DNA from 4 places in the Rhizobium sp. O111 genome. Region 1 is predicted to be linked to each of the others. Evidence: predicted binding sites of a transcription regulator. Region 1 holds the regulator's gene; each other region holds the start of a gene.

Region 1 (7,649 bases):
TCTGGATCGTGGATTGCCATCCTGGGGGCTTGAATGAGCGAGCGTGCATTGAAGGTCGCGATCATCGCGGGCGAAGTCTCCGGTGATCTTCTGGCGGCCGATCTGATCGCCGCACTGAAGCAGCAATATGCGGGGCCAGTCGAGCTCATCGGTGTCGGTGGCGAAGGGCTTCAGGCGCAGGGCCTGACATCGCTGTTCGATTTCTCCGAACTGTCGATCATGGGCATCACCCAGGTTCTCGCCAAGCTTCCGACGCTTGTGAAACGCATCCGCCAGACTGCGGCTGCCGTCATTGCCGCCAAGCCCGACGTGCTCGTCATTGTCGACAGCCCCGATTTCACCCACCGCGTCGCCAAGCGCGTGCGCACTGCGCTGCCTGACCTGCCTGTGGTGAACTACGTCTGTCCGAGCGTATGGGCTTGGAAGGAATACCGTGCGCAGCGCATGCTGCCTTATATCGACCATGTGCTGGCCGTGCTGCCCTTCGAGCCCGAGGTGATGCGCAAGCTCGGCGGTCCGCCGACAAGCTATGTCGGCCATCGCCTGACCGCTGATGTCGATGTTCTCGCGACCCGCAAGGCGAGGGCGGCAAGCAAGCCGCGCCCCGCGCATGAGCCGAAGACGATCATGCTCCTGCCGGGCTCGCGCGGATCCGAGATCACCAAGCTCTTGCCCTATTTCGGCGACGCAGTGGCCGAGCTCTCCGCCCGCAACGAAGGCATCCGCTTTGTGCTGCCGACTGCGCCGCGCCGCGAGGCCATGGTGCGCGAGATCATCAAGGACTGGCCGGTCAAGCCCGATGTGGTGACAGGCAAGGACGACAAGTGGAAAGCCTTCGCCGAGGCCGACGCCGCCATGGCCGCATCCGGCACTGTCATCCTGGAGCTAGGGCTCGCAGGCGTCCCCACCGTTTCGGCCTACAAGACGGACTGGATCATCAAGCTGATGACCGGCAAGATCAAGATCTGGACGGCGGCGATCCCGAACCTTGTTGCCGATTACGCTGTCGTGCCCGAATATATCAACGAGGTCGTGCGCGGCGCGAGTTTCACGCGCTGGGCCGAGAAGCTCTCGTCCGACACCTTGCCGCGCCGCTCGATGATGGAGGGCTACGATCTCGTCTGGGAGCGGATGCAGACCGAAAAGCCGCCTGGCGTACACGCCGCGGAAATCGTGCTTGATGTCCTGAAAAACAAAAAACCCGGTCAAAACTGACCGGGTTTCTTTTTGAGCTTCGATGCGTCGAGATTAACGCTTGGAAACCGGAACGTAGTCGCGCTGCGCTTCGCCGATGTAGAGCTGGCGCGGACGGCCGATACGCTGCTGCGGATCTTCGATCATTTCGTTCCACTGCGCGATCCAGCCGACGGTGCGCGCGAGAGCGAACAGAACGGTGAACATGGTCGTGGGGAAGCCGAGAGCCTTCAGCGTGATACCCGAATAGAAGTCGATGTTCGGATAGAGCTTCTTCTCGATGAAGTATGGATCGGTCAGCGCGATGCGCTCGAGTTCCATGGCGACGTCGAGCAGCGGATCGTCCTTGATGCCGAGTTCGCCGAGCACTTCATGCGTCGTCTTCTGCATGATCTTGGCGCGCGGGTCGTAGTTCTTGTAGACGCGGTGGCCAAAGCCCATCAGGCGGAACGGATCGTTCTTGTCCTTGGCGCGGGCGATATACTCAGGAATGCGGTCAACCGTGCCGATTTCCTGCAGCATGTTGAGCGCCGCTTCGTTGGCGCCGCCGTGGGCAGGGCCCCAGAGGCAGGCAATGCCGGCCGCGATGCAGGCGAACGGGTTGGCACCCGAGGAACCGGCGAGGCGAACGGTCGAGGTCGAAGCGTTCTGCTCGTGGTCGGCGTGCAGGATGAAGATGCGGTCCATGGCGCGGGCAAGCACCGGATTGACCACATATTCCTCGCAAGGAACGGCGAAGCACATGCGCAGGAAGTTCGACGCGTAGTCGAGGTCGTTCTTCGGGTAAACGAAGGGCTGGCCGATATGGTACTTGTAGGCCATGGCGGCGATCGTCGGCATCTTGGCGATCATGCGCAGCGAAGCGACCATGCGCTGGTGCGGATCGGTGATGTCGGTGCTGTCGTGGTAGAACGCCGACAGGGCGCCGACGCAGCCGCACATGACGGCCATCGGATGCGCGTCGCGGCGGAAGCCGGTGAAGAAGCGGCTCATCTGCTCGTGCACCATCGTGTGGTGCGTCACGCGGTAGTCGAAGTCCTTCTTCTGCGCGGCTGTCGGCAGTTCGCCGTAAAGAAGCAGGTAGCAGACTTCGAGGAAGTCGCCCTGTTCGGCCAGCTGCTCGATCGGGTAACCGCGATGGAGCAGAACGCCCTCGTCGCCATCGATATAGGTGATTTTCGATTCACAGGATGCGGTCGAGGTGAAACCAGGATCGTACGTGAAGGAAGCCGTGTTCTTGTAGAGGGCGCCGATATCGATGACATCAGGTCCGATCGTGCCGCTCTTGACCGGCAGGTCGACTGTTTTCTCACCGAGTTTTAGTGTTGCGCTTTGATCCGTCATTCTGATCCTCCAAACTGGCGGTTGGCGCCTTAAAAGCGCCATAGGGTTAAGCGTCGTCTGCGATAGCTATATGATCGCGCGCCTAATGCCAAGTTACCGTGATGCCATTTTGTGCATCGCAGTATCAACTTTTGAGCAGTGCTGAGATGCCGTCTCCGCATAGCGGAAGCCAATGATAATCCTGACATTTTCGATGGTTTTATTTCCCGTTTGAATTCAAACGATTATAGTTGCGTTTCGGTTCCGCTGGCCTCATTCTGATTGCAGGTCAGGGTGGCTTTCGGGTGTCGTTGCATGCCGGAGTTGAATGCCAGTCACGTCGTTTTGATGCCACCCGAAGCGGCGCAAATTGCCAATTTGCCGGCCGTACCGGGGCAAAATGCCCGTGCCATAATGACGCGCGCGCCGTTGACGCAGTCGACGTCGGGTTTTCTGAGTCGCGCAAGCCGAGGGATCGGCCGCCAGGCAGCCGTTGCAGCACAAGCGTTCAGCACGGAATTCGATCACGGCCGCTTTTTCCTGGCGTCGCCCATCTTCCTCGGCGCAGGCGCCATCGCCTGGTTCCGCCTTGCTGTCGATATCCCGCCCATGCGGCTCCTTGCCTGGGCTGTTCTCTTCGGTCTCGTCTTCGTTCTGGCGGGCGCCGCGCCCGTTGCCACCCGCCGTGTGGCGATATCAGGCCTGCTCGTCGTCCTTGGCATGTTCGCGGCGCAACTCGAGACCTGGCGCGCTGATACCGTCGTTCTCGACACAGCGGTGACTACGACTGTGACCGGCCGCGTGGAACGGCGCGAGGGCGACGACAACGGCCGCTGGCGCTATATCTTAAGGGTAACGCGCACGGACGAGCCTGCGCTCAAGCGTCCGCCGCAGCAAGTGTCGCTCGTCGCGCGTGCCGGCGAGCCTGTCGCGGTCGGCGGATGGCTCACGGGCCGAGTGCGCCTGACGCCGCCAGCCGGACCGGCATTGCCCGAACTCAACGATTTCGCATTCTCCGCCTATTTCGACGGCATCGGCGCCAACGGCTTCTTCTACGGTATTCCGCAGCCCATCGCGTCGCAGATCGATATCGCCGATCTCTCTGCCGCCGATCGCGCCGTGGAATGGCTCTACGGTCTGCGCAGCAGTATTGGCGACCGCATCCGCAGCATTCTGCCTGATGATACCGGCGCCTTCGCCGCCTCGCTTGTCACCGATGAGAGACGCGTCATCTCCAACGAGACGACGGAGGCGCTGCGCCAATCCGGCCTCGCGCATATCGTCGCGATCTCGGGCCTCAACATGGCGCTGTCGGCCGGCATCTGCTTTGTCGGGCTGCGGCTGTTCTTTGGACTGTTTCCTGGCTTCGCACAGGCCTATCCGACCAAGAAGCTTGCCGCCGGCAGCGCGCTTCTGGCGCTGACGGCCTATTACATGATCTCGGGCTTTGCCGTCTCCGCCGAGCGCGCCTTCATCATGATGGCGATCATGCTTGTCGCGGTGCTGTTCGATCGCCCCTCGATCAGCCTGCGCAACATCGCGCTCTCGGCGATGCTGATCATTCTGATGTCGCCATCCGAGGTGCTGGGCCCGAGCTTCCAGATGTCCTACGCCGCGACGCTGGCGCTGGTCGCGGGCTTTGCTGTGTGGACTAGGAGGCGGCATCGCGAAAGCGTTCTTCTCACGCATCCCGCGATAAAGCCGGTCATGGTCACGCTTCGCTTCTTCGGCGGCATCGCGCTGACCTCGATGATCGGCGGTTTCTCGACGGCGCTGTTTTCGATCGAGCATTTTCACAGGCTGAGCGGCTACGGCCTTCCCGCCAACCTGCTTGCCATGCCCGTCATCTCCTTCATCGTCATGCCCTTCGGAATGGCCGCGATGTTGGCGACGCCATTTGGCCTCGACGCTGTGCCGTGGAAGGTCGCCGGCTTCGGGCTGGATCTCGTGATCGACATCGCAAAGATGGTTTCCGGCTGGGGCGGCAGTGTCGATATCGGGCGGATTCCCGAATGGTATTTCGCGATCGCCGTACTCGGCTTCCTCGTCTGGGGGCTGATGCGGACGCGCCTGCGATGGATCGGCGCTGCGGTTGCCGCGCTTGCAACGATCGTCGTCGTCCTGCTGCCTGCGACACCTGCGCCAGAACTCGTCGTGTCCGAGGATGGAAGCCTTGTGGCGGCAGTTACAGGCGACGGCCTTGCCAGCAACCGCGAACGGCCGCCCGACTTCATCTTCGGGCAATGGCAGCGCGCGCTCGCGATCGAAGACCACAAGCCGCCGGATGTGATCGAAGGCGAGGCATTGTCCATTCCCAGGAGGGGTGAGCCAAGGCCACGACTGACACTGAAACAACAACGCGAAGCGCGCGCCATGATGCGCGAAGCAGCGGCTTCGACAAACGACAGCGGTTTCCAGTGCCTCAAGATGGCCTGGTGCGTGACAGCGCTCGATAGCGGCTACGTCATCGCGACGCTCGAAAACGCCGCCTATCTCGGTCCCGCCTGCGATGTGGCCGATATCGTCATCACGCCTGTCCGTCTGCGCCAGGCGACATGCCGTTCCGGCGCAATGCTATTGACCGGCGAAACCCTCAGGCGATCGGGCGCCGTCGAAATCCGTATCGACGAGCAGGGGACACCCGTCGTCAAAACCGCCTATGAAAGCCTCGGTCGCCCCTGGTTGCGCCATCGCGCCTATGACTGGCGCAACGACAGCTTCAGCGACGACCAGTCACCGCCTGGCGATGTCACCACTCAGTGATACCGGCGAATAAGCCCGACGAGCTTGCCCTGAACCTTGACGCGGTCAGGCCCGAAAATGCGGGTTTCGTAAGCCGGGTTCGCAGCTTCCAGCGCGATCGACGCGCCCTTGCGGCGGAAGCGCTTCAGCGTCGCCTCTTCATCGTCGACAAGCGCCACGACGATGTCGCCGGGATTGGCGGTGTTGCCGTTGCGGATGATGACGGTGTCGCCGTCGAAAATGCCGGCTTCGATCATCGAGTCGCCCTTGACCTCGAGCGCGTAGTGCTCGCCGGAGCCGAGCATGTCGGCGGGGACGGTGATGTCGTGGGTGTTGTTCTGGATCGCCGAGATCGGCACACCGGCGGCGATCCGGCCCATGACGGGAACGGACGCCGAGTTGCCGTTGTCGGCGCTGGGCGCGGCCTTCGGGGCAGGGGCCGCGGCCACCGGCTGCGGCTTGCCGAGGCTGCCCTCGATGACGCTCGGCGAGAAGCCGCGTCGCGGCTGCAGGCTCGGATTATAGGCTTCCGGCAGCTTGATGACCTCGAGCGCGCGCGCCCGGTTTGGCAGCCGGCGAATGAAGCCGCGCTCTTCCAGCGCCGTGATCAGCCGGTGAATGCCGGATTTTGATGCTAGATCGAGTGCATCCTTCATTTCGTCGAAGGATGGCGGAACGCCCGACTCTTTCATCCGCTCATGAATGAACAGAAGCAGTTCTTGTTGCTTGCGTGTCAGCATCGAAATGAACCCCAGAGTCGTGAAACAAAGCCAGAACGGACACTATATGTTCCATATGTGTTCCGCAAGTGCCTAAATTTTCGTAAAACTTGGCTCGGAATCGTCGCGATTTTGCACTTCATTCGATTTAACCGCGCTCGCCTCTTGCATTGTGGCGAAAGCCAGCGCACATCTCTGCCGATTTCGGGAGGATTTGCCGATGAGTGACCCCCATCCCCTGGACCACGTGGTGCTGCCGGTGGTCAATATCGAGATGGCGCGCGAGCGCCTGGGCAAGCTCGGTTTTACCGTCGCCGCCGATGCGCGGCACCCATTCGGCACCGAGAATGCCTGCGTCTTCTTTGCCGACAAAACCTACCTCGAGCCGCTCGGCATCGCCAGCCTGGAGACTTACGAAGCGGCCATCGGAGACGGCAACGTTTTCACCGCACGTGATCGTGCCTTCCGCTTCCGCTGCGGCGACGACGGCCTGTCGGCTATCGTCTTCGGTACGCCGGATGCCGATAGCGATCACGCCCGCTTCATCGACGATGGCATGAGCGGCGGCGAGATGCTGAGATTTGCCCGGCAGATGAAGATGCCGGATGGTTCTGAGGCGACCGCCGCGTTCCGCCTGGCTTTCGCGGCCGATCTGCGCGCACCCGATTTCTTCCTCTTCGCCTGCCAGCGCGTCAACCCACTGCCCAGCGATCTCAAGGCCTTGGAAACCCATGCGAATGGCGTTTTGGGCATCCTGTCGATCGTGCTCTCGTCGTCCGATCCCAAGGCGTTCGCGCCGCTGTTGCAGCTGGCGTCTGATGCGCAGGCGACCCGCGAGGAGGCGTTCGGTGTCAGCCTGGATGCCGGCAACGCCCGTATCAATATCCTGTCGCCGGATGGCTTGAACGCTTACTACGATCTCGCCGAGCCCAAGGCCGATCGCGGCCTGCGTGGCGCGGCGATTGTCTTTTCCGTTGCCGATCTCGCCGTGACAGAGGCGCATTTGGCTGCTAACGGGATCACCTATACACGCAAGAACAATCGAATTCTGGTGAAGGCCGCACCCGGCCAGGGCGCGCTCTTCGCCTTCGAGGAGAAACGATGACTGAGACCAATTCCGAGGTGGCCGTTGGCGAAGGCGCCGGCCGTGTGGTGTTTTCCAACACCGGCAAGCTGTCGCTGATCGCCGGCCCCTGCCAGATGGAAAGCCGCGACCATGCCTTCATGATCGCCGGCACGCTGAAGGAGCTCTGCGACAAGCTCGGCATCGGCCTTGTCTACAAGTCCTCCTTCGACAAGGCCAACCGCACCTCGCTGTCGGCCCAGCGCGGCATCGGTCTTGAAACGGCGCTCGAAGTCTTCGCCGATCTCAAGAAGGAATACGGCTTCCCTGTCTTGACCGACATCCACACCGAGGAGCAGTGCGCCGAAGTCGCCGCTGTCGTCGATGTGCTGCAGATCCCGGCCTTCCTTAGCCGGCAGACGGACCTGCTGGTCGCTGCCGCCAAGACCGGCCGCGCCATCAACGTCAAGAAGGGCCAGTTCCTGGCGCCTTGGGACATGAAGAACGTGCTTGCCAAGCTGAATGCCAGCGGCAACCCGAACATCATGCTGTGCGAACGCGGCGCTTCCTTCGGCTATAACACGCTGGTCTCCGACATGCGCTCGCTC
Region 2 (7,649 bases), 150 kb from region 1:
GCAGGCGGGCGATACGATTACGCTCATATCACCGGAAGGTGACGTGACGCCGATGGGCATCAATCCGCGCGTCAAATCCTATAAGGTCTCGGGCATCTTCGAGATCGGCATGTCGGAATATGATGCGACGATCATCTATATGCCGCTCGAGGAAGCACAGCTCTATTTCAACGCCGAAGGTCTGGTGCAGTCGATCGAGCTCTATGTCGACAATCCCGACAATATCGACGAACTCCGCCCCAAGGTGGAGGCGGCCGCCGGTCGCCAGATCGCGATCACCGACTGGCGCCAGCGCAACCAGACTTTCTTCTCGGCCCTGCAGGTCGAGCGTAACGTTATGTTCATGATCCTGACGCTGATCGTTCTTGTCGCCGCGCTGAATATCATCTCCGGCCTGATCATGCTGGTGAAGGACAAGGGCAGCGATATCGCGATCCTGAGAACCATGGGCGCCAGCTCCGGCGCCATCATGCGGATCTTCTTCATGACAGGTGCCGCGATCGGCCTGGTCGGCACTTTCGCCGGCGTGCTACTCGGCGTTATCGTCTGCATCAATATCGAGAAGATCCGTGCTTTCTTCTCCTGGCTATCCGGAACGGTGCTGTTTGACCCGCAGCTCTACTTCCTCAGCCAGCTCCCGGCCAAGATGGAGGTCGGCGAAACGGTCTCCGTCGTCGTCATGGCGCTGACGCTGTCTTTCTTCGCGACAATCTTCCCCGCATGGCGCGCTTCCAAGCTCGATCCCGTGCAGGCCCTGCGCTACGAATAAGGAATGCTGATTACATGAAGCGGAATACCGTTCTCAAGCTTTCCGGCGTCGAGCGTCACTATGGCCAGGGAGAGACCCAGCTTTCGATCCTGAAGAAGGCCGACCTGACCATCAACAGCGGCGAGATCGTCGCGCTTGTGGCTCCATCAGGCACCGGCAAGTCGACCCTGCTGCACTTGGCAGGCCTGCTCGAGCATCCCGATGGCGGCGAAGTCACTATTAGCGGCAATGCCTGCAATGGCCTTTCCGACGACAAGCGCACGGCGATCCGCCGCAGCGAGATCGGCTTCGTCTACCAGTTCCACCACCTGCTTCCCGAATTCTCCGCGCTTGAAAACATCATGATGCCGCAGATGATCGCGGGCCTGCCGCGCAACGAAGCAAAGGTCAGGGCGGGCCAGCTGCTCGACTACATGCGCATCGGCCACCGTGGCGCCCACCGCCCCGGCGAACTCTCTGGCGGTGAACAGCAGCGCGTGGCAATCGCCCGCGCCGTCGCCAACGCGCCGAGCCTTCTGCTCGCCGACGAACCAACAGGCAACCTCGACCCCGAGACGGCCAGCTATGTCTTCGAAGCTCTGGAAGCCTTGGTGCGCCAGTCCGGCCTCGCGGCCCTGATCGCCACCCACAACCACGAGCTCGCGGCCCGCATGGACCGCCGCGTCACCATCGCCGACGGCAAGGTCGTGGATTTCTGAGATTTCACCGCCTGGTCAGGACCAATCTAGCCGCCGCAGATAGACTGCCCGGTTTCGTCCTTCCAATCGGCAATCGTGATCGTCCGTGCCTCGGCCTTCGCATCCTTGCCGTCGCGCTGCAGCTTGCCGGTGAGCGCATTGTAGTCGCACGAGCCGCCGCCATCCGGATTTAATGTGTCGTAGTGGCTGTAGGTGTAGCCGGCGACGACGAACTGGTTGTTGCGGTAGGCAAGCGTCAGCGTCTGCTCCCAGCGGTTGCGGCCGATGGCGCTGTTTTTCGAATGGATGGCGATCGAGCTCTTGCCCGCCGCCTTGATCGAGGGCTCCTGGCCGTAAATCCCCTCAGCCACTGTGGTTCCCCAGATCTTGCCGGGCGCGCTGGTCGTAAGCCGCAACAGGTCGTGGTCATCCCGCAGATAGATGTAGACGCCGAGCTGGTCGTCGGCGGCATCGTCGGGAGCCTCGGCGAGCAACGCCAGGTCCGGCTTGCCATCGCCGTTCCAGTCGCCGACGGCCACATCGACGATGCGCGCCGGATCAGGATCCGCGCCGAAGGCCGCGCTGGCTGAAAGCAGGACTGCCACAAAGATGAATCGACGCATGCTCGTCTCCCGTTTGCCGTTAACCAAACAGAAAACAATCCTGTTGACAACGGAACAAGAGCGGAACAAAATAAAAACATAAGAGCACAGGAGAGCCAAATGACTGACATGATCCGCGATATCGCAGCATTCACCTCCATCGCAATGTTCATTGCCAGCTTCTCTTTGATCTGCATGGCAATGTAAGAATAACGGGGACCGCATGGCTGTCATGCGGTCCGATGGTACCCGCCTCTCTGGACATCGACGTCCCCAAATCCGACAATGCATCCGATTCATACGGATGCGCGGAAAGGCATATCATGGCGGGCACTGAAAACGGCGCGAGCGACTTCATCGGCGGTACGCCGGGCTTCGTTCACCTGCGTGTGCACTCCGCCTTCTCGCTGCTTGAGGGGGCGTTGCCGCTCAAGAAGATTCTCTACAAGGCATCGGGCGATAGCCAGCCGGCGATCGCCATCACCGATACCAACAATCTATTCGTCGCACTGGAATTTGCGCAGAAATCAATGGACGAAGGTCTGCAGCCGATCATCGGCTGCCAGGTCTCCATCGATATGGAAGACGGCCTTGAGACCGAGCGCCGCGGCGGCCAGCAGCAGCTGGCGAAGCTGCCGTCGATCGTGCTTCTGTCCGCCACCGACGCAGGCTACGAGCGGCTGGTTGACCTCGTCAGCCGTGCCTATCTCAGCGGCGAGGGCGCCGGGCAGGCGGTCCACATCAAGGCGTCGTGGCTGGACGAGCTCGGCACCGAGGGCCTGATCGCGCTGTCGGGCGCATCGACTGGCCCGATCGACATGCCGCTGAAAGAGGGCCACATCGCGCCGGCGACCGCGCGCTTGCTGTCTCTGAAGGACAAGTTCGGCGACCGGCTCTACATGGAGCTTCAGCGCCAGGGTACGTACGACAAGCGCCACGAGCAGCGTGTGATCGGCCTTGCCTATGAGCACGAGATCCCGCTGGTCGCGACCAACGAGGCCTTCTTCCCGACGCGCGACGATTATGACGCGCACGACGCGCTGATGGCCGTGGCGCACAACGCCATCGTCTCCGACGACACGCGCTTCCGCCTGACGCCGGATCACTATCTGAAGAGCCGCGCCGAGATGGTGAAGCTTTTCGCCGATCTGCCCGAAGCGCTGGAGAATACGGTGGAGATCGCCCGCCGCTGCTCCTTCGTCCTGAAGACCCGCAAACCGATCCTGCCGCGCTTCACCGGTGCCACGGCGGACCCCGAGGAGGCGGAGCGCGCCGAATCGCTGGAGCTTCGCCGCCAAGCCGTCGAAGGTTTGGATATGCGCCTACAGACGCTCGGCATGTCGGCGGGCTACGAGGAGAAGGATTACCGCGACCGGCTGGAATTCGAACTCAGCGTTATCGAGCGCATGAAATTCCCCGGCTACTTCCTGATCGTTGCCGACTTCATCAAGTGGGCGAAGCTGCAGGATATTCCTGTCGGCCCCGGCCGCGGATCCGGTGCGGGGTCGCTGGTCGCCTATGCGCTGACGATCACCGACGTCGATCCGCTGCGCTTCTCGCTGCTCTTCGAACGCTTCCTCAATCCGGAACGCGTCTCGATGCCCGACTTCGATATCGACTTCTGCCAGGATCGCCGCGAAGAGGTGATCCGCTACGTGCAGAAGAAATACGGCCGCGAGCAGGTGGCGCAGATCATCACCTTCGGTTCGCTGCAGGCGCGCGCCGCCCTTCGCGATGTTGGCCGCGTGCTCGAAATGCCCTACGGCCAGGTCGACAAGATCTGCAAGCTCGTGCCCAACAATCCCGCCAACCCGACACCGCTGTCGAAGGCGATCGAGGAAGAGCCCAAGCTGCAGGAGGAGGCCGACAAGGAGCCCGTCGTCGCCCGTCTGCTCGATATCGCCCAGAAGATCGAAGGTCTCTACCGCCACGCCTCGACCCACGCCGCCGGTATCGTCATCGGCGACCGTCCGCTGTCGAAGCTGGTGCCGATGTACCGCGATCCGCGCTCCGACATGCCGGTCACCCAGTTCAACATGAAGTGGGTCGAGCAGGCCGGTCTCGTCAAGTTCGACTTCCTCGGCCTGAAGACGCTGACGACGCTGAAGGTCGCCGTCGATTTCGTCGCCAAGCGCGGCATCAAGGTCGATCTCGCCGCGATCCCGCTGGATGACAAGCTGACCTACGAGATGCTGTCGCGCGGCGAGACGGTCGGCGTGTTCCAGGTGGAAAGTGCCGGCATGCGCAAGGCGCTGATCGGCATGCGTCCCGACTGCATCGAGGACATCATCGCGCTCGTGGCGCTTTATCGTCCGGGTCCGATGGAAAACATCCCGACCTACAACGCCCGCAAGCATGGCGAGGAAGAGCTCGAATCGATCCATCCGACCATCGATTATCTGCTGAAGGAAACGCAGGGCGTTATCGTCTACCAGGAGCAGGTCATGCAGATCGCCCAGGTGCTCTCGGGCTATTCGCTCGGCGAGGCCGATCTTCTGCGCCGCGCCATGGGTAAGAAGATCAAGGCGGAGATGGACCAGCAGCGCGAGCGCTTCGTCGTCGGCGCCGTCAAGAATGGCGTGTCGAAGCCGCAGGCCGATAACATTTTCGAGCTTCTGGCGAAGTTCGCCAACTACGGCTTCAACAAGTCGCACGCCGCAGCCTACGCCATCGTCTCCTACCAGACGGCCTACATGAAGGCGCATTATCCGGTCGAGTTCCTCGCCGCCTCGATGACGCTCGATATGTCGAACACCGAAAAGGTCAACGACTTCCGCCAGGATGCCAAGCGCCTCGGTATCGAGGTGATCGCGCCCTCCGTGCAGACCTCGTTCCGCCACTTCCAGACCGGCGACAACCGCATCTATTACGCGCTGGCGGCGCTGAAGGGTGTCGGCGAATCGGCCGTCGATCATATCGTCGAGGTGCGCGGCGACACGCCATTCGCCAGCCTCGAGGATTTCTGCCTGCGCATCGATCCGAAGCAGGTGAACCGGCGCGTGCTGGAAAGCCTGATCTTCGCCGGCGCCTTCGATTGCTTCGAACTCGATCGCGCCCAGCTTTCGGGCGGCATAGATCGCATCATGGGCTATGCCCAGCGCGCCCAGGAAAACAAGCTGAGCGGCCAGTCGGATATCTTCGGCGGCGTGTTGTCATCGGGTCCGGAAAAGATCTCGATGCCGCCTTTCTCGCCCTGGCTGCCCTCGGAGCGCCTACTCAAGGAGTTCCAGGTCCTCGGTTTCTACCTGACGGCCCATCCGCTCGATAGCTACAGCAGTGTGCTGGAGAAGATGCGCGTCCAGACCTTCGGTGATTTCGCAGCCGCCGTGAAGCAGGGCGCCAGCAACGCGCGCCTTGCTGGCACCGTCATCTCCAAGCAGGAACGCAAGACGCGCACCGGCAACAAGATGGGCATCATCGTCTTCTCAGATTCATCCGGCCAGTTCGAAGCGGTGCTCTTCTCGGAAATGCTGAACCAGTATCGCGACATGCTGGAATCGGGAAAATCCTTCGTCATCACCGCGACCGGCGAAGAGCGACCCGAGGGCATCGGTCTGCGCATCCAGACCATCCAGTCGTTGGAGGAAAAGTCGCTGCAGATGCAGAAGGCGCTGCGTGTTTATGTCCGCGATTCCGGCCCGCTGCGCGCCGTTGCCGCCCACCTTAACGCCCGGGGCGACGGCCTCGTCTCCTTCATCGTCATCAAGGAGGATGGCAAGCGCGAGATCGAGGTGGAACTGGCGCAGAAATACCGGATCACGCCCGAAATCGCAGCCGCCATGCGCTCGGCGCCAGGGGTGATCGATGTCGAGCTGGTCTAGAGCCTTTCCTGGTTAGCTTGAAGCATTCTGCCGGAGCAGGTTTTCGTCAGGGCAAAGGCGATTGGCGAAGGGCATACCCCGGGTACGGTCGAGCCGATCGCCTTTGCCCTGGCGGAAAGATGCCCGGCCCCTGCGGGGTTGGCTGAAACGGGCCGCCTGATCGTCCGGCCGGCTTGGCCGTATGCGTTGGCTACGACGCGCGCCGGCCGGACGACCATCCGACTCCGTTTGAGCCAACAGAATGCTTCAATCTAACCAGGAAAGGCTCTAGCCGCGCGTCAGCGTGATGAAATCGGTGCCCTGACCGGTCTCCGGGCCGACGCCGGTGTCGGAGATCGTCAGCGTCGATCCCGGCGTCAGCATGGAGTCGATCCGTTGCCTGGTGTCATCAGGAATGGTGATCCGGCCGAGCGCGTTCAGGATCGGCGTGCCCGAGATGATTGAGCTTTCCATCGTGCTGATGCCCAGCCGCTTCATCGTCTGGCTGGTCAAAGTGTTGGGCAGCGTCACGCCCAGCCACTCGGTGGTGCCGTCTTCGAAATTCACTTCGTGCGCGCTGAAGAAATGGGTCCCGAGCGCCAGCCCGGGCTCGGCGATCGTCACCGGCGCCTCGAACACCTGTTGGAAGCCCTGCCGCACCATGATCACGCCATTCGGCGGCTCGCCCTTGCCGGCGGCGCTATAGACCGCGCGCAGGAGGTCGTCACTGATGAGTGACTTGGCTGCGTCTGGTTTCATCGGATGCTGCTTCTTGAACTCGCCGATCGCTTGCACCGTCGCCGGCCCGAGATAACCATCGGCGTTGCCGACAGCAAATCCAAGTTCGGCGAGATAGGTCTGCAGATCGATGATGGTTTCGCGTTGCGCCCGGCGCGTGATCAGGATTTTCACCGGCTGGTCGTTGACGGGCGCCACGATCGGCTGCACCTGCAGCCGCGGCATCGCCACCTCGTTCATCGCCACCTGCACCGGCAGTGAGCCGATCGCCGGCCGAAGTTCGACGTCGGACAAAAGCGGCGCCGGGGCTGGCGCGTGTGGGCTGAACAGCAGCGGGTGATCGACCGGCTCCGGCGCAAGTTGCGCGTCGGTGATGATCACAGGCACGCCCATCTCGGTCATCTTGTAGAGCTGTTTCGCAAATGCGTCGGGCATGCGCACACAGCCGTGCGAGGCGGGATAGCGCGGCACGGAATTCGACTGGTGGAGCGCGATGCCCGACCATGTCAGCCGCTGCATGAACGGCATCGGCGCGCCCGAATAGATGTTGGATTCGTGGTAAGTCTGCTTCTCGATCACCGAGAAGATACCGCTTGGCGTGGTGTGGCCGGATTTTCCGCTCGATATCTTCGATGTGGCGATGACATCGGTTCCGTCATAGACGGCCAGCGATTGCTTGCTCTTGGAAACGAAGATCTGCAGCGCCCGCGCGTCCGTGGCGAACGCGGGGTGCACGAGGGCGGTGGCCGACAGCAAGCCGAGCCCGAAGACGAGACGCGAGAACATTTGAACCCAACCGATACGCAATACTACGGGCCGGAGGGTAATGCTCGAAACTTAAGGAAGATTTGAAATGCTCGATCCCGAGTAGGGCTCACATATTATTGATTGCGCTTTGTCCCGAACGTATAGCCGGTCTCGACCGTGCCCTTGCCGAATTTGTCGCGCAGCTTGTCCATCGCGGCTTCGGCCGCGGCACGCCGTCCGGATTGAACGTCGATCAGGTCGGGCGGATCGGCGCGCGTGGGGTCGCAAAGGTCGGTCACGCCGATGCCGATCAGTC
Region 3 (7,649 bases), 2.0 Mb from region 1:
GCAGCTGCTCGGCCGCGATGCGGCGCATGAAGTCGGCGTGCCACGCGCTATCCGCCCCATGCTCGACGAGGCTGGAAAGCTTGATGTGGTGCATGGCGAAGACCATGGCGCTGGCGGCGCAGGCCTGCCCGAGCATCGAGCAGAGCTCGGCGATCTCGGTCGTCGTTGCGCTTTCGCCACCGAGGCTGCGCGGAATCTGGATGCTGAGCAGGCGCTCCGCCTTCATCGCATCCACGGCTTCCCGAGGAAACCGGCCTTCAAAATCGACGGCGTCCGCGAATTTCGCCGCAATGGCGGCAACGCGGGCAGCCCTTGCTGCAAAACTGTCTTCCGTGATTTTGACCGGGAAGTTCATCAGGCGACCTTCCGGCTATCCTTGATCAGATCAACGGTCCGGGCGATGGCCGAGATGCTGGCGAAGGACTTGCGATTGAGGAGATTGTCCGGGAACTCGATATCGAAGGCGTCCTCGATGCCGAGCATGAGCTGAACCGATGCGAAGGAGGTGAGCCCCGCCGCGTACAGATCGGCATCGTCAGCCACGGTGTCGATGGCCACAGGCAGCTTGCCGAATTTCGCAAGCAGTTCGCGGATCGTCGTATTCATCCTCACATCTCCAAGCTGTCATAACCCGAGCGGGCGCTCATCGCCCTGTCATGGAGGTGCTTTTAAGGAGGAAAAACCAATATTCCGCTAAGGCATGTGGTTAAATCTGGCCCCGATGAAAAGCTAAGAATTTAGCATCTTCGGCTAATCAGTAGAGATAAAGCAAATCGGATCATTGCTTTGCGGGAAAAGCTTAAACAACGCTTTGCCCAAGCACGGATGACCGCAAGTGCTGAAATGAAACGAAGAACGGAACAGTTAACTCCCGCGCGGCGGGTAGATATGCTCTTGTCCGTTGTAGTCGGAAACCGAATAGCAACCCTCCGCGTTTCTGCGGATTGAGTTTTGGCCGATATCGGCTTTCCCGTAGCCTCCGGGAATATCCAGAATATAGGTCGGTTGGCACAATCCAGAGATGCGGCCGCGCAATGAAGCGACGATCGCCTGCCCCTCTTCCACCGAGAGCCGGAAATGGCTGGTGCCAGGCGCCAGATCGGGGTGATGCAGATAATAGGGCTTTACCCGCGTCTCGACGAAGGCTTTCATCAGCTCCGCAAGGACATCGGGATCGTCATTGACGCCCTTGAGCAGCACCGACTGGCTGACCATGACGATGCCTGCATCGATAAGCCGGGCGCAGGCGGCGCGCGCCTCGGTCGTGAGCTCGCGCGGATGGTTGGCATGCAGCGCGACATAAGTGGTCTTGCCGCTCGCCTTCAACGCCTCGATCAACGCCGCGTCGATCCTCTCGGGATCGACGACCGGCACGCGGCTGTGAAAGCGCACGATCTTGACGTGATCGATATCCTTGAGCTGTTCGAGAATATCCCGCAGCCGGCGCGGCGACAGGACCAGCGGATCGCCGCCGGTGAGGATGACTTCCCAGATCTCGTCATGGTTCCGGATATAATCGAAGGCGGCCGTCATCGCGGCGGGATCGAGCGTCCCCAACCCCTGCGGCCCCACCATCTCGCGACGAAAGCAGAAGCGGCAGTAGACGGGACAGACATGCACCGCCTTCAGAAGCACGCGATCTGGATAGCGATGAACGATGCCCTCGACGGGGCTGTGCGCGTGATCGCCGATCGGATCGGCCCGCTCTTGCGGCGTCATCACGAGCTCGGCGGCATCGGGCACGAACTGGCGCGCGATCGGATCTTCGGGATCGTCATGGTCGATCAGCCGCGCCACATCAGGCGTCACCGCGATCGCATAGCGCGCCGCGACCGCGTCCAGCGCCTCGCGGTCGCGATCGCGATCGGCGATGAGCCCGGCATTGGCGAGCTCGTCCACCGTCTTGATCGGCCGGGTGATCGTCACTGCCCGTACTCCGCCACCGGCGCCCACAGCACCTGATCGATCCGCCGCGCGCCAGTCGCCAGCATCACAAGCCGGTCGAAACCGAGCGCGATGCCGCTGGCATCGGGCATGATCGCGAGCGCATCGAGGAGATCATCGTCGATCGGATAGGTCTCGCCGTAGATGCGCTTCTTCTCCGCCATCTCGATCTCGAAGCGACGGCGCTGCTCGACGGGATCGGTGAGCTCCCCGAAACCGTTCGCCAGCTCGACGCCGCAGGCATAGACCTCGAAGCGCTCAGCCACGCGGGGATCGGCGGCCGATGGTCGCGCCAGCGCTGCTTCGCAGACCGGATATTCATCGAGGATCGTCACACGCCCCATGCCAAGATGCGGCTCAACCTTCTCGACCAAAACCCGACTGAAGAGATCGGCCCACTGGTCGTCCTCGGCGACACGCATGCCGTTGCGCCGCATCTCGGCCGCCAGATGGTCGCGATCCGTCGAGCCATCGGCGCTGACCGAGGCCAGAAGATCGATATCGGCATGACGGCGAAACGCCTCGGCGACGCTCAGGCTCTCCGGACCGGCGAAGGGATCGCAGCTAGTCTCGCGATAGCTGAGCATGGTCGTCTGCATCGTCTCGGCCGCAAGTGCGATGATGCGGACGCAGTCCATCATCAGGCTCTCATAGCTCTCGCCGGTGCGATACCATTCGAGCATGGTGAATTCGGGATGATGCAGCGGTCCGCGCTCGCGGTTGCGATAGACATGCGCGAAGCAGGCGATGCGCTCCTCGCCGGCAGCAAGCAATTTCTTGCAGGCGAACTCGGGCGAGGTGTGCAGATAAAAAGGTGCGGCCTGCCCATCCGTGGTCAGCGCCTCGGTGGCAAACGCATGCAGATGCGCCTCGTTTCCCGGCGACACCTGCAGCGTCGCCGTATCCACCTCGATGAAGTCCTCGCGAGCGAAATAGCCGCGCAGAGCCGCCTGAATCCGGTTGCGTCCGACCAGGAACGGCCGGCGGTCGGCATGCACACTGGGCGTCCACCAGGGAGACGCTTTGGCGATCGAGGGTTTCATCGAATGCTGTCCTGACCGGATCAACCAACGCAAGGGCTGGCTATTTGCCGGATTTTAGGTTAGTTGCGCCCCCAAAGAACACCTGATTGCGTCTCCGGGGCCATTTCGACAGTCCTCTACGACGCCAAAAGCCGAGTTACAAGGAACTCTTATGGTCAAGGTCATCGCCTCTTCCGTCCGCAAGGGCAACGTCCTCGATGTGGACGGCAAGCTCTACGTCGTTCTGACGGCCAACAACTTCCACCCGGGCAAGGGCACGCCGGTCACCCAGGTCGACATGCGCCGCATCGTCGACGGCGTGAAGGTCTCCGAGCGCTGGCGCACGACCGAGCAGGTTGAGCGCGCCTTCGTGGAAGACGTCAACCACCAGTTCCTCTACGAGGACGGCGAAGGCTTCCACTTCATGAACCCGGAATCTTATGACCAGGTCGTCGTCGACGTCGAAACCATGGGCGACCAGAAGGCATACCTGCAGGAAGGCATGGTCTGCATTCTGTCCATGCACGAAGGTGTCGCGCTCGCCCTGCAGCTGCCGCGCCACGTGACGCTCGAGATCACCGAGACCGAGCCGGTCGTCAAGGGCCAGACGGCATCGTCGTCCTACAAGCCGGCTATGCTCTCCAACGGCGTGCGCACTTCGGTTCCCCCGCACATCGACGCCGGCACCCGCGTCGTCATCGCGACGGAAGACAATTCCTACGTCGAGCGCGCCAAGAACTAATCCGGCGCCGACCGAAGATTCAAAGGCCGTATCGCTTCCGCGATGCGGCCTTTTTCTTTGGCGGTTTTTCCTGAATGCAAAACACAAAAAAGGCGCCGGAAAACCGACGCCTTTTCTTATCCGTAGACCTGATCGCTCAGGCCAAAACCATTAGCGCGGGCAACGTGCTTCGTAGCGGCGGCCGTAACGGTCGCGATAGACGCAGTAGCCGCGGCGTTCGACCGACTGGCCAATGAGCGCGCCGGCGAGACCACCGGCAACGGCGCCAACGGCCGCACCACCCCAGCTGTGGCTGACAGCGCCGCCGATCACAGCGCCGGTGCCGGCGCCGATCGCGGTGCCTTGTTCCGTGGCCGTGCAGGATGCGAGCGCGCCGACCAGAGCGCCGATGAGTACAATCTTCTTCATCATAACTATGTCTCCCAGGGTTTTTGGCGCGCTTTAGATGCGGCCCATGAGTACGAGAATGATAATAATCACAAGAACTAAGCCCAAACCGCCAGAAGGTCCATAGCCCCAGCTGCGACTATAACCCCAATTCGGTAGGGCTCCGAGCAAAAGCAGAATAAGGATAATGAGTAGTATCGTTCCAAGCATATCCCGTGACCTCAGCGCATTTCGAGTTTGAATGAGCGAGAAACACGTAAGCCGGCTTTTGGTTCCGCCGATTTTTTCCAACAGGACAATATTTTTCAGCAGGTAAGCCGACGTCACCTGGCACCCTCGCGCTGAGGCATAGCAGGTGCGGCGCCAAAAGCGGACTCGCGCCTATGGTTAAATTTCCATAAAATACAATAGGTTGTCGTGAACAAACCGGGAAGTCAGCAAAGTCGCTGATTCGTCTTCTCTTTGTTCCGGATTTGATCGAGCTCGCTTCGAAACGGATTTTTTACATTTCAGGCGGAACCGAAGTCATGGCTGAGCGCCCCTTCCTTATCCGCCGAACAAAAACACCGGTACACGCCAAGCGAGAATCATCCGATTCAGCATCTGGTGGGAAAAAGTGATTCAAAATCAATACTTAGCAGTGAACAAACCCTGAATCATCGGGAGTCAGCGATTCGTCTCCGATTCGTTCTACTGCTGTTCCGAATCGCTATGCGAGCATTCCACAAGCTATTCGCGAGAGCTAAAATCCGCCGGTGAAATTGAAATCAGCCCTTGCGTTTGCGCCAGCGGCTGTCCATTTGTTTGTCTGCTTCGGATCAGGAGCTTGGTTTTACCCCCGGGGCACCCCGCCCCGTCTGCAGGACAAAGACACTGACATCGCAGCCGATGATACTGAGTGGGCGCGGCGTGACCGCGGTGCTCGGTCCAACCAATACAGGCAAGACCCATTATGCCATCGAGCGGATGGTTGCCCACGGCACCGGCATCATCGGCCTGCCGCTGCGCCTGCTCGCGCGCGAGGTCTATACGCGTGTCTGCGAAAAGGTCGGTGTCCACAACGTCGCTCTGGTGACCGGCGAGGAAAAGATCTCGCCGCCGAATGCGCGCTACTCCGTCTGCACCGTCGAAGCCATGCCGCGCGAAACCAAGGCTGCCTTCGTCGCCATCGACGAGGTGCAGCTATCAGGCGATCTCGAGCGCGGACACATTTTCACCGACCGTATCCTGCATCTGCGCGGCCGCGACGAGACGCTGCTGCTCGGCGCCGGGACCATGCGGCCGATCCTCCAGCATTTGCTTCCCGGCATCACCGTCGTCGAGCGTCCGCGCCTGTCGCACCTGCTTTACGCCGGCCAGAAGAAGATCACCCGCCTGCCACAGCGCTCCGCCATCGTCGCCTTTTCGGCCGACGAGGTCTATGCGATCGCCGAGCTCATCCGCCGCCAGCGTGGTGGGGCGGCCGTCGTTCTCGGCGCGCTGAGCCCCCGCACCCGCAACGCCCAGGTGGCGCTCTACCAGGCAGGCGACGTCGAGTATCTGGTGGCGACGGACGCGATCGGCATGGGGCTCAACCTCGATGTCGACCATGTCGCCTTCGCTCAGGACCGCAAGTTCGACGGCTACCAGTTCCGCAACCTCAACCCCGCCGAGCTCGCCCAGATCGCCGGCCGCGCCGGGCGCCATCTGCGCGACGGCACATTCGGTGTGACGGGCCATGTCGACCCGTTCGACGAGGAGCTGGTCGGCCGCATCGAGGGCCACCACTTCGACAACGTGAAGGTGCTGCAGTGGCGCACCACAGACCTCGATTTCAAATCGATACAGACGCTGCGCGCCAGCCTTGAAACCGGGCCGCGCGTGCCCGGCCTGACGCGCGCGCTGCCGGCAGTCGACCAGCAGGCGCTCGAGCAGCTGTCGCGCTATCCCGAGATTCGTGATCTGGCCGACACGCCGGCAAGGGTCGAAAAGCTGTGGGAGGCCTGCGCGCTGCCGGATTATCGGCGCATTACGCCGGCCCAGCACGCCGATCTGATCGCGACCCTCTTTTCCGATCTCGTGCGGTATGGCACGGTAAATGAGAATTTCCTTGCCGAACAAGTGCACCGCGCGGATCGAACTGACGGTGAAATTGACACGCTTTCGGCGCGAATCGCGCAGATAAGGACGTGGACCTATGTATCGAATCGGCCCAGCTGGCTTGCCGATCCGACACACTGGCAGGAAAAGACGCGGGAAATCGAAGATCGATTGTCCGATGCGTTACATGAAAGGTTGACGAAACGCTTTGTTGATCGCAGGACATCTGTGCTCATGAAGCGCCTGAGAGAGAATGCGATGCTGGAAGCTGAAATCAGTGTAAATGGCGATGTCTTCGTAGAAGGACATCATGTAGGGCAGTTGTCGGGTTTCCGGTTCACGCCTGTATCGGGAGCGGATGGTCCGGACGCGAAGGCTGTCCAGGCTGCTTCGCAAAAGGCGCTTGCTTTGGAATTCGAAGCCCGCGCAGCGCGTATTCACGCGTCTGGCAACGGCGATCTGGCGATCGGCTCCGACGGCTCGATCCGTTGGCTCGGCGATCCCGTGGCACGTCTGGCCGGCACCGAGCACATCATGCGTCCGCGCTTGATCCTGCTTGCCGACGAACAGCTGACCGGCAATGCGCGCGACCACGTCGCCGCTCGCCTGGAACGCTTCGTCAATCACCACATCTCGACCGTGCTGAAGCCGCTCGACGATCTGTCGCGCGCTGAAGACCTGCAGGGCCTCGCCAAGGGTTTGGCGTTCCAGCTGGTGGAAAATCTCGGCGTGCTTTTCCGTCGCGACGTGACCGAAGAGGTCAAGTCGCTGGATCAGGACGCACGCGCCTCGATGCGCCGTTACGGCGTTCGCTTCGGCGCCTACCACATCTTCGTTCCGGCACTGCTGAAGCCGGCTCCGGCCGAACTCATCACGCTGCTCTGGGCGCTGAAGAACGACGGCCTCGACAAGCCGGGCTACGGTGACCTCATTCCGGTTCTGGCCGCCGGCCGCACCTCGGTGGTGACCGATCCGAGCTATGAGCGCAATTTCTACAAGCTGGCGGGCTTCCGCTTCCTTGGAAAGCGCGCCGTTCGCGTCGATATCCTTGAGCGTCTGGCCGACATCATCCGTCCGCTGCTGCAGTGGAAGCCGGGTCAGCCGAACCGCCCAGAGGGTGCCTATGACGGCCGCCGCTTTACCACGACCACGGCGATGCTCTCCATTCTCGGCGCTACGCTCGAGGACATGGAAGAGATCCTGAAGGGTCTCGGCTATCGCGCCGACGCCGTGAAGGCCGAGGAAGCAGCTACCTATCTGGCAGCACAGGACGCCGCCGCGACGCCGGCCGCAGCAGCTACGACGGAAGCAACCGCTGACGCCGCCGCTGAAACGGCCGAGCACGACGACGCCGACAGCGCCTCTGCTGACGAGACGGCTGCGGAAGCACCGGCTGCCGAAACCGCCGAAGCCCCTGCTGCCGAAGTGCCCGCCGCTGAAGTAACCGAGACCGAAGCCTCTGCCGAAGCTGCGCC
Region 4 (7,649 bases), 790 kb from region 1:
AGTTCGTTGTAGCGGTCGAGCACGGCCTGCTTGTCGGCCACGCCTTCCATGACGTTCTCGAAGGCGTTCTTGGCCGGATCGAGATGCGGTTCCTGCTCGAGGTAGCCGACGGTCGCACCTTCGGCGAGCCAGGCTTCCCCGGTGAATTCCTTGTCCTGGCCGGCGATGATGCGTAGCACGGTCGACTTACCGGCGCCGTTCGGGCCGAGGATACCGATCTTGGCATCCGGGTAGAACGACAGGTTGACGTTTTCGAGGATCTTCTTGGCGCCGTAGGACTTGTTCAGTCCCGACATGTGGTAGATGAACTGACGTGCCATCGGTAATTCTGCTCCGGGGGAAATTGGTTTGCCGCTATGTAGGCGAATTGGCGCCCGGGGGCAACGCGCCAGCGGCAAAATCCACCCGCTTTGTCGCAGATCACCCGCAGTTTGAGGCTGAAAATCAGCCCGCTCTATTGCAAGGCGGCGTGATCGATCCGGAAAAGCTGGAAATCGCTGCGTGTGGGCGGATTGACCCGCTCCAGCCCCGGCCAGCCATCCCCACGCGCCAATGCGGCATAAAGCGGCGCCTGCTTCGGATCGGCTTCGAGGGGGAAGCGGCAGACGGCGACGTAATCGAAAGGCGCCAGCGCCGCGCGACGCAGCTGGGGATCCGAGGTCATGAACGCCTGGAACATCCGCTTCATTCCGGGCGATGCACGATGGAACGGCATGGCGGCGACCGAAAAGCCCGATGGCGCCGCCAGGATCAGAGGCATGGCGATCCCTTGCGGCGCGGCGACGCGGCCCGGCGGGACAGTGTGAAGCACGGAGAAATCCTGCCGCTCGCACTCGCTCGCCACCATATAGTCGACCTCGTCGAATTTATGCTGAACCGACGGCACCAGCACGAAGAAGACACAAAGCGCGGCCGCAACGGCAGCAGCGGCCACCGCGGAAAACCGGTACATTTTGTAGAAAGCCTGTGATTTCATCGTCATCGTCGCGATGACGACGGGAAGGAACACCGGCATCAGCGCGATCGGAAAGCGAATGTTGCGCGTCACGAAGCAGGTGAGAACGAGGGCGCCCAACGCCATGAGATAGGCGATTGCTGGTCCAAACGACCGCTCCCGCATTTTGAACCACACGAGCGGACCGACATAGGCGCCGACGGCAGCCGTCAATGCCAGGAGGAGCAACAGATCATATTGACCGTTCTCGTAGAAATACCGGATGCTTTTTTCCTGCCATACCCGATCGAACCACAGCTCCCGCGACACCGGGTCTATGATACCGTAGGGCCCCGAAATGCAGGATGGAAAGAGGTAGGCGGCGACGACCAGAACGGCGACGGCCGGAATTGCCAGGGCAACGAGCCGCATGAAAGGCCCCGCGCGATCACTCTGGATCGCCACGCCCGCACCGAGAACGGCGGAAAATGCCGAGAGCAGGAAGATGTAGGGGGCGGAGAAGGCGTCGCATTGCGTCGAAACGGCAGCGGCGGGGCCGAGGAACGCCATGGCGGACACAAGCGTGACGATCACCATCGAGACGGATGCGGCGACAAGGACGGTGCGCACCCCGGCGACATTTCCGATGTAGCAGACAACGAGCCCGGCATAGGCGATCACGACGAGCGGAAGACACTCGAGCCCGATCACCGTCGAGATCGCAGCACCGGCACCGATCATCAGCCCCCCTGCCCGATCCCATCGAACGAGCCCTGCGATGATCATCATGAGAGCGACGATCTGGACGTTATGGTGATCGATACGACCCGGTGTGAACTCCAGCACGCCCATGCTCATGAGAACGGTGGCGAGCATCAACGACAGCGTGAGCGTCGTTTCCGTCAGCGAAAACCCCGCAAGCAAGCGCCGTGCGGTCGTTGCGACCAGCAGGCAGCATAGCGAGAGCAACATCGGCGGCCACACCTGGAAGGCAACGGAAAGCCCCTGCGCGGTCGGCATGAAGGGCTGCAGCAACCAGGCAATCGCCACGTAAGGAAGATCGACCAGCCGTGACCATGGCGACACGTAAGTCGTCGGCATCGAGATGAAGGGAAGCGACAGATCGAACCAGTGCCCCTGCGGGGACATCAGGTGCCGAATCTGGAGTTCGCGCAACTGATCGTCGATATCGCTGACGAACCTTATCCCATCAACGAGATCGAACAGCACCATTGCCAGGGCGGTCGCGTAGACGATCAGGAACATGCGCCATAACGGCATCTCGCCTGCAGCAGTCTGATCGCTTTCACATGCCACCATCTCGGACATCAGTCGCCACTCATGCTATTGGTCACCGCCAGCTCGAGACGATAGACGTCAAAAATTGAGATTATCCTACGACCTCAAAATCCCGCCGCGTCGACGATGCCCTCGTTGCAACCGAAGGATGTCCGGCCCGCGCCCTGGATGAGATCGGCGAGATCCTTGCCCTTCCCATCCGTCGCATCGGCGGACAGACCGATCGTCAGTTCGCTGATAACGCGGCTGTTGCCGGCGCGGCGGCAGCTCATCTTCACCCGGTCGCCGGCGCCGGGGCCGAAGCTCTTGTCGAAGGCCGCCTTGATCGCGTCTCCAGCCAGTGACTTGCCGATATTGGCGGCGAACAGCTCCTGGACGGCGGATGCGTTCAGGTCCTCAATCAGCCTTGCGGCATCGGCGAAGTAGGCGTCGGCGCTCATGCCGGTGCAGGTGCCGTGCTTGATCCATTCATGCCGCTCGAGCGCCGATTGCGTGCCGGGCATGACCTTGTCGAGCGATGACTTCGTTTCGGCCGAGAGCTTCACCTCCGGCAGGTCCCTCCAGTCGCCCCCCTTGTCGGCGGAGCGATCAGCGTCGGAAACGCCGCAATAATCCTTGCGCATCGGCCAGAGCCCGTGCAGCGAGAAGTTCTTGGCGTCGTAGCGGTCGCTGCCTTGGCTGGAGCATTCAGCCTTGCGCTGGTTGGTCTGGCAGAAGGCCGGCTGCCAACTGGCCGCGAGAATGAAGCGCGTGCGCCCGCCGCCCTCCTGCGCAAAAGCGGAGCCGGCCATGATCGACAACAGGAACAATGCGATGACACGAAAACCGAGATTGCCCATACCCATCCCCACGAAAGAACAATTCATGAACATCAAAGCACGCGGCGCATCGGCAGGCAAGCGGCAAAACGAGGCAAGCGAAAATCTCCGGCACAACCCGCTCCGCCTGTTGCATTTGACCGCTGTTCTGGTCTTCTCCCGCCACGGAGGAAATCATGTTTGCAGAAACCCGGCGCCTCGACCATGCGGGCGCTTCACTGGCCTATCACTATCAGCAGCCCGAAGGCACTGAGCGCGGCATCCTGCTGATCAGCCACGGATTGGCCGAGCACTCGAAACGCTTTCAGCGCTTTGCGCAAGCGATGGCCGCGCGCGGCTACCATGTCTACGCCCACGACCATCGCGGTCACGGCGAGACCACCGCGCCGGACGCGCCGATCGGTCGCTTCGCAAGGCGTAATGGCGCGAGCTACGTCGTCGACGATATCGAGGCGATGCGCGACGAGGCCGCGACCGAGCATCCCGGCCTGCCGATCATTCTCTTCGGCCACTCCATGGGCGGGCTGATCGCCCTCAACGCCGCCGTCACCTACCCGCGAAAATTCGACGCCGTCGCCGTCTGGAACTCGAACTTCAATCCCGGCCTCGCCGGCCGCGCCGCGCAGGCGATCCTCTTGATCGAGCGCGCGCTGAAAGGCTCCGACGTCCCGAGCGACCTGCTGCCGAAGCTGACCTTCGGCACCTGGGCGAAATCGGTCGCCAACCGCCGCACGGATTTCGACTGGCTGTCGCGCGATCCCGCTGAAGTCGACAAGTATGTGGCCGATCCGCTCTGCGGCTTCGGCGCCTCCGTTTCGCTCTGGCTCGACCTCTTCGAATTGACGTTCAGGGCGCCGCAGAAAGAACATCTCGCCCGCCTGCCGACCGAGACGCCGATCCATCTGGTCGGCGGCGGCAAGGATCCGGCGACGGAGAATGGAAAAGCCATTCTCTGGCTCTCAAACCATTTGAAAACGCATGGCTTCTCCCGTATTAGCACTGAGATATATCAGGACATGCGCCACGAGACCTTGAACGAGATCGGCGCCGACGCGGCCATATCGGCATTCGCCGATTGGTGCGATCAGGCAACCGCTCGTCCCGTCAACGGCTGATCCCGGTCCCCTACCCCAATCAGAGAATTCCGTCATGAGCAGCAACGCGGCAACCGGTACCAGCAACACCCCATCGGAAGTGATGATGGGGCTGATCCTGATGTTCATTTCGGTGCTGCTGTCGCCCATCATCGACATTTTCTCCAAGCTTGCGATCAGCACGGTCCCCTCAGCCCAGATCACCGCGGCGCGCTTCGGCGTGCAGGCGCTCTGCATGCTGCCCATCGTGCTCTGGCGTCACAACCTCACCGACATCACCTGGAAGCAGAGCTTCTTCCACGCCATCCGCGGCGCCATCATCACCGTCTCGATGATCTCCTTCGTCACCGCGCTGAAATACATGGCGGTCGCCGATGCCATCGCCATCTTCTTCGTCGAGCCGATCATCCTGACGATCCTGAGCAGCATCTTCCTCAAGGAAAAAATCGGCTGGCGCAGATATACGGCCTGCGGCGTCGGCTTTTTCGGCGCGATCCTCATCATCCAGCCGAGCTTCCAGGAGGTCGGTTATGTCGCACTTCTGCCCGTCGTCTGTGCGGTCTGCATCGCCATCTCCGCGATGATGAACCGGGCGCTGGCGCAGCGCGAAGACCCGTGGGTCATGCAGTTCCACATGAGCCTCTGGGGCCTGCTCATCTGCGCCGTCCTGCTCTATCTCGGCCATGGCAGCGGCTCCGATATACTCGACCCCGTCATCCCCGACACCCGCGCCTGGCTCTATCTTCTCGGCGTCGGCGTCACAGCAGCGATCGCCGGCATCTTCGGCGTCTATGCCTATCGCTCGGCACCGGCCTCGACGCTGGCCCCGCTGCAATATTTCGAGATCGTCTCCGCCACGGCCTTCGCATGGTTGGTCTTCGGCGATTTCCCGGATGCGCTGAAATGGCTCGGCATATCGATCATCATGGGCTCCGGCTTCTATATCATCTGGCGCGAGCGGCGCTTTGCATCCAAGCCCGTATCCGATACATCTGAGGAGACGCGGGCACCCTGATCTATCGTGGGAGGAACATGACGCAGACCCAGCCTAACAGAGCGCCGCTCGCAGGCATTCGTGTCATCGAACTCGCGCGTGTCCTGGCTGGCCCCTGGGCCGGCCAGATGCTGGCCGATCTCGGCGCCGACGTGATCAAGGTCGAAAACCCCGATGGCGGCGACGATACGAGGCACTGGGGTCCCCCCTTCGTCGAGGGTGCCGATGGCGAAAACCTCTCGGCCGCCTATTACCACGCCGCCAATCGCGGCAAGCGCTCGATAACGGCCGATCTCCGCAGCGAGGAAGGCCAGGCGCTGGTCCGCCGGCTGATCGCCACCGCCGATGTCGTCATCGAGAATTTCAAGCTCGGAGGCCTCGTCAAATACGGGCTCGATTACGAAAGCCTGCGCCAGATCAATCCCAAGCTCGTCTATTGCTCGATCACCGGCTTCGGCCAGACAGGTCCCTATGCGAGCCTCGCGGGCTACGATTATATCGTCCAGGGCATGTCGGGCTTCATGTCGATCACGGGCGAGCCCGATGGACAGCCTATGAAGGCGGGCGTTGCCATCGCCGATATCTTCACCGGCATCTACGCGGTCTCGGCGATCGAGGCAGCCCTCATCCACGCCCTGAAGACGGGCGAAGGCCAGCTGGTCGACATGGCCTTGCTCGACGTCCAGTCGGCCGTGCTCGCCAACCAGAACATGAACTACCTCATATCCGGCCGCCCGCCGACGCGCCTCGGCAACGCCCATCCCAACATCTCGCCCTACGAGGTCGTCCCCACATCAGATGGCTACCTCATCCTCGCCATCGGCAATGACGGCCAGTTCCGCCGCCTATGCGCCATCCTCGGCCTCGGCGGGATCGCCGACGACGAACGCTTCGCCACCAACAAGGCCCGCGTCGCCAATCGCGACGAGATGAGACGCTTGGTCTCGACCGAAACGCTGAAATGGGCGAAGGCCGATCTTCTTGCGGCCTGCGAAGCGAATGCGGTCCCCTCGGGCGCGATCAACACCATCGAGGACATGTTCAACGATCCGCAGATCGTCGCACGCGGCCTGCGCATCGATCTCGAGGATAGCGCCGGCACCGTCATTCCCGGTGTCCGAACCCCGGTCGTCCTGTCGCGGACGCCGCTCAGCTATGAAAGACCCAGTCCGAGACTGGGAGAGCACCAGGAGGAGGTGCTCGCGGAACTCATCCAATGGGAGGGGAAAAAATGAAACGGACAGGCGGAGAACTGATCGTCGAGGCATTGAAGGCAAATGGGGTGAAACGCCTCTCCTGCGTTCCCGGCGAGAGTTTCCTCGCCGTCCTCGACGCGCTCCATGACAGCGACATCGAGGTCATCGTCTGCCGCCAGGAGGGTGGCGCCGCGATGATGGCCGACACCTGGGGCCGCCTCACCGGCGAGCCCGGCATCTGCATGGTCACCCGCGGCCCCGGCGCCACCAACGCGACGGCAGGACTGCACATCGCCAAGCAGGACTCCATCCCGATGATCCTCTTCATCGGCCAGGTCCAGCGCGACGCCCGCGAACGCGAAGCTTTCCAGGAAGTCGAGTTTCGCCGCGCGCTGACCGAATACGCCAAGTGGGTGGGCGAGATCGACGACGCAGCCCGCATCCCCGAATTCGTCACCCGTGCCTTCGCGCTCGCCACCTCCGGCCGCCCCGGCCCCGTCGTCCTGTCACTGCCCGAGGACATGCTGCGCGATATGGTCGAAGCACCGCGCGCCAGGCGCTACTCGCGCGTCGAAGCCCATCCCGGCCGCAGCCAGGTCGACGACTTCTATTTGCGCCTGCTGAAGGCCGAACGCCCGATGGTCATCCTCGGTGGCTCGCGCTGGGATGCCGATGCGGTGGCCGACTTCAAGACCTTCGCCGAACGCTTCAGCCTGCCGGTCGGCTGCTCCTTCCGCCGCCAGATGCTGTTCGATCATCTGCATCCCGGCTATGCCGGCGATATCGGCGTCGGCATCAATCCCGAACTCGCGCGGGAGATCAAGGAGAGCGATCTGCTGATCTTGCTCGGTGGCCGCATGTCGGAAATGCCATCCTCGGGCTATACGCTGATCGATATCCCCTACACGCAGCAGCAGCTCGTCCACATCCATCCTGACCCATCCGAGCTCGGCCGTATCTATCGCCCGGATCTCGCCATAGCGGCCAGCCCACAGGATTTCGTCGCAGCCCTTGCCGATCTCGAAGCCCCCACGCAAGCGCGATGGGCGGACCGCACGGAGCGCATGCATCAAGGCTATCTCGCCTGGTCGACACCGCCGCAAACGGGACCGGGGGACGTCCACATGGGGCCGATCATGGCTTGGATCGAAGAGAACACACGGCCCGACGCCATCTTCACCAACGGCGCCGGCAACTACGCAACCTGGCAGCATCGCTACCATCGCTTCCGCCAGTTCAACACCCAGGCAGCCCCGACATCGGGCTCCATGGGCTACAGCGTCCCCTCAGCCGTCGCTGCCAAGGCGCTGTTTC

What was found. The regulator LexA, encoded in region 1, represses DNA repair genes until DNA is damaged. The targets are predictions, from matches to a motif close to TGTTCNNNNTGTGTTCNG.
Region 2: the regulator LexA is predicted to act here: its motif matches at 2,131-2,148, upstream of dnaE (DNA polymerase III subunit alpha).
Region 3: the regulator LexA is predicted to act here: its motif matches at 4,782-4,799, upstream of ACVTFQ_RS16930 (helicase-related protein).
Region 4: the regulator LexA is predicted to act here: its motif matches at 3,087-3,104, upstream of ACVTFQ_RS10845 (ribonuclease T2 family protein).

The regions. Positions count from the first base shown of each region.
Region 1 covers NZ_JBSHXL010000001.1:1,328,735-1,336,383, forward strand. Annotated here, with positions in the region: gene ACVTFQ_RS06825 (LpxI family protein) at 1-37, shown strand, start outside; gene lpxB (lipid-A-disaccharide synthase) at 34-1,215, shown strand; gene gltA (citrate synthase) at 1,249-2,538, opposite strand; gene ACVTFQ_RS06840 (ComEC/Rec2 family competence protein) at 2,833-5,280, shown strand; gene lexA (transcriptional repressor LexA) at 5,274-5,999, opposite strand; gene ACVTFQ_RS06850 (VOC family protein) at 6,199-7,083, shown strand; gene kdsA (3-deoxy-8-phosphooctulonate synthase) at 7,080-7,649, shown strand, end outside.
Region 2 covers NZ_JBSHXL010000001.1:1,174,905-1,182,553, forward strand. Annotated here, with positions in the region: gene ACVTFQ_RS06045 (lipoprotein-releasing ABC transporter permease subunit) at 1-769, shown strand, start outside; gene ACVTFQ_RS06050 (ABC transporter ATP-binding protein) at 784-1,467, shown strand; gene ACVTFQ_RS06055 (hypothetical protein) at 1,494-2,069, opposite strand; gene dnaE (DNA polymerase III subunit alpha) at 2,372-5,869, shown strand; gene ACVTFQ_RS06065 (L,D-transpeptidase family protein) at 6,137-7,372, opposite strand; gene ACVTFQ_RS06070 (DNA polymerase IV) at 7,468-7,649, opposite strand, start outside.
Region 3 covers NZ_JBSHXL010000001.1:3,377,316-3,384,964, forward strand. Annotated here, with positions in the region: gene ACVTFQ_RS16895 (acyl-CoA dehydrogenase family protein) at 1-355, opposite strand, end outside; gene ACVTFQ_RS16900 (acyl carrier protein) at 355-606, opposite strand; gene ACVTFQ_RS16905 (lysine-2,3-aminomutase-like protein) at 865-1,926, opposite strand; gene epmA (EF-P lysine aminoacylase EpmA) at 1,923-2,987, opposite strand; gene efp (elongation factor P) at 3,139-3,708, shown strand; gene ACVTFQ_RS16920 (YMGG-like glycine zipper-containing protein) at 3,859-4,119, opposite strand; gene ACVTFQ_RS16925 (DUF3309 family protein) at 4,150-4,305, opposite strand; gene ACVTFQ_RS16930 (helicase-related protein) at 4,984-7,649, shown strand, end outside.
Region 4 covers NZ_JBSHXL010000001.1:2,117,612-2,125,260, forward strand. Annotated here, with positions in the region: gene ettA (energy-dependent translational throttle protein EttA) at 1-320, opposite strand, end outside; gene ACVTFQ_RS10840 (hypothetical protein) at 455-2,263, opposite strand; gene ACVTFQ_RS10845 (ribonuclease T2 family protein) at 2,338-3,072, opposite strand; gene ACVTFQ_RS10850 (alpha/beta hydrolase) at 3,228-4,166, shown strand; gene ACVTFQ_RS10855 (DMT family transporter) at 4,201-5,160, shown strand; gene caiB (succinate--glutarate CoA-transferase) at 5,178-6,374, shown strand; gene ACVTFQ_RS10865 (thiamine pyrophosphate-binding protein) at 6,371-7,649, shown strand, end outside.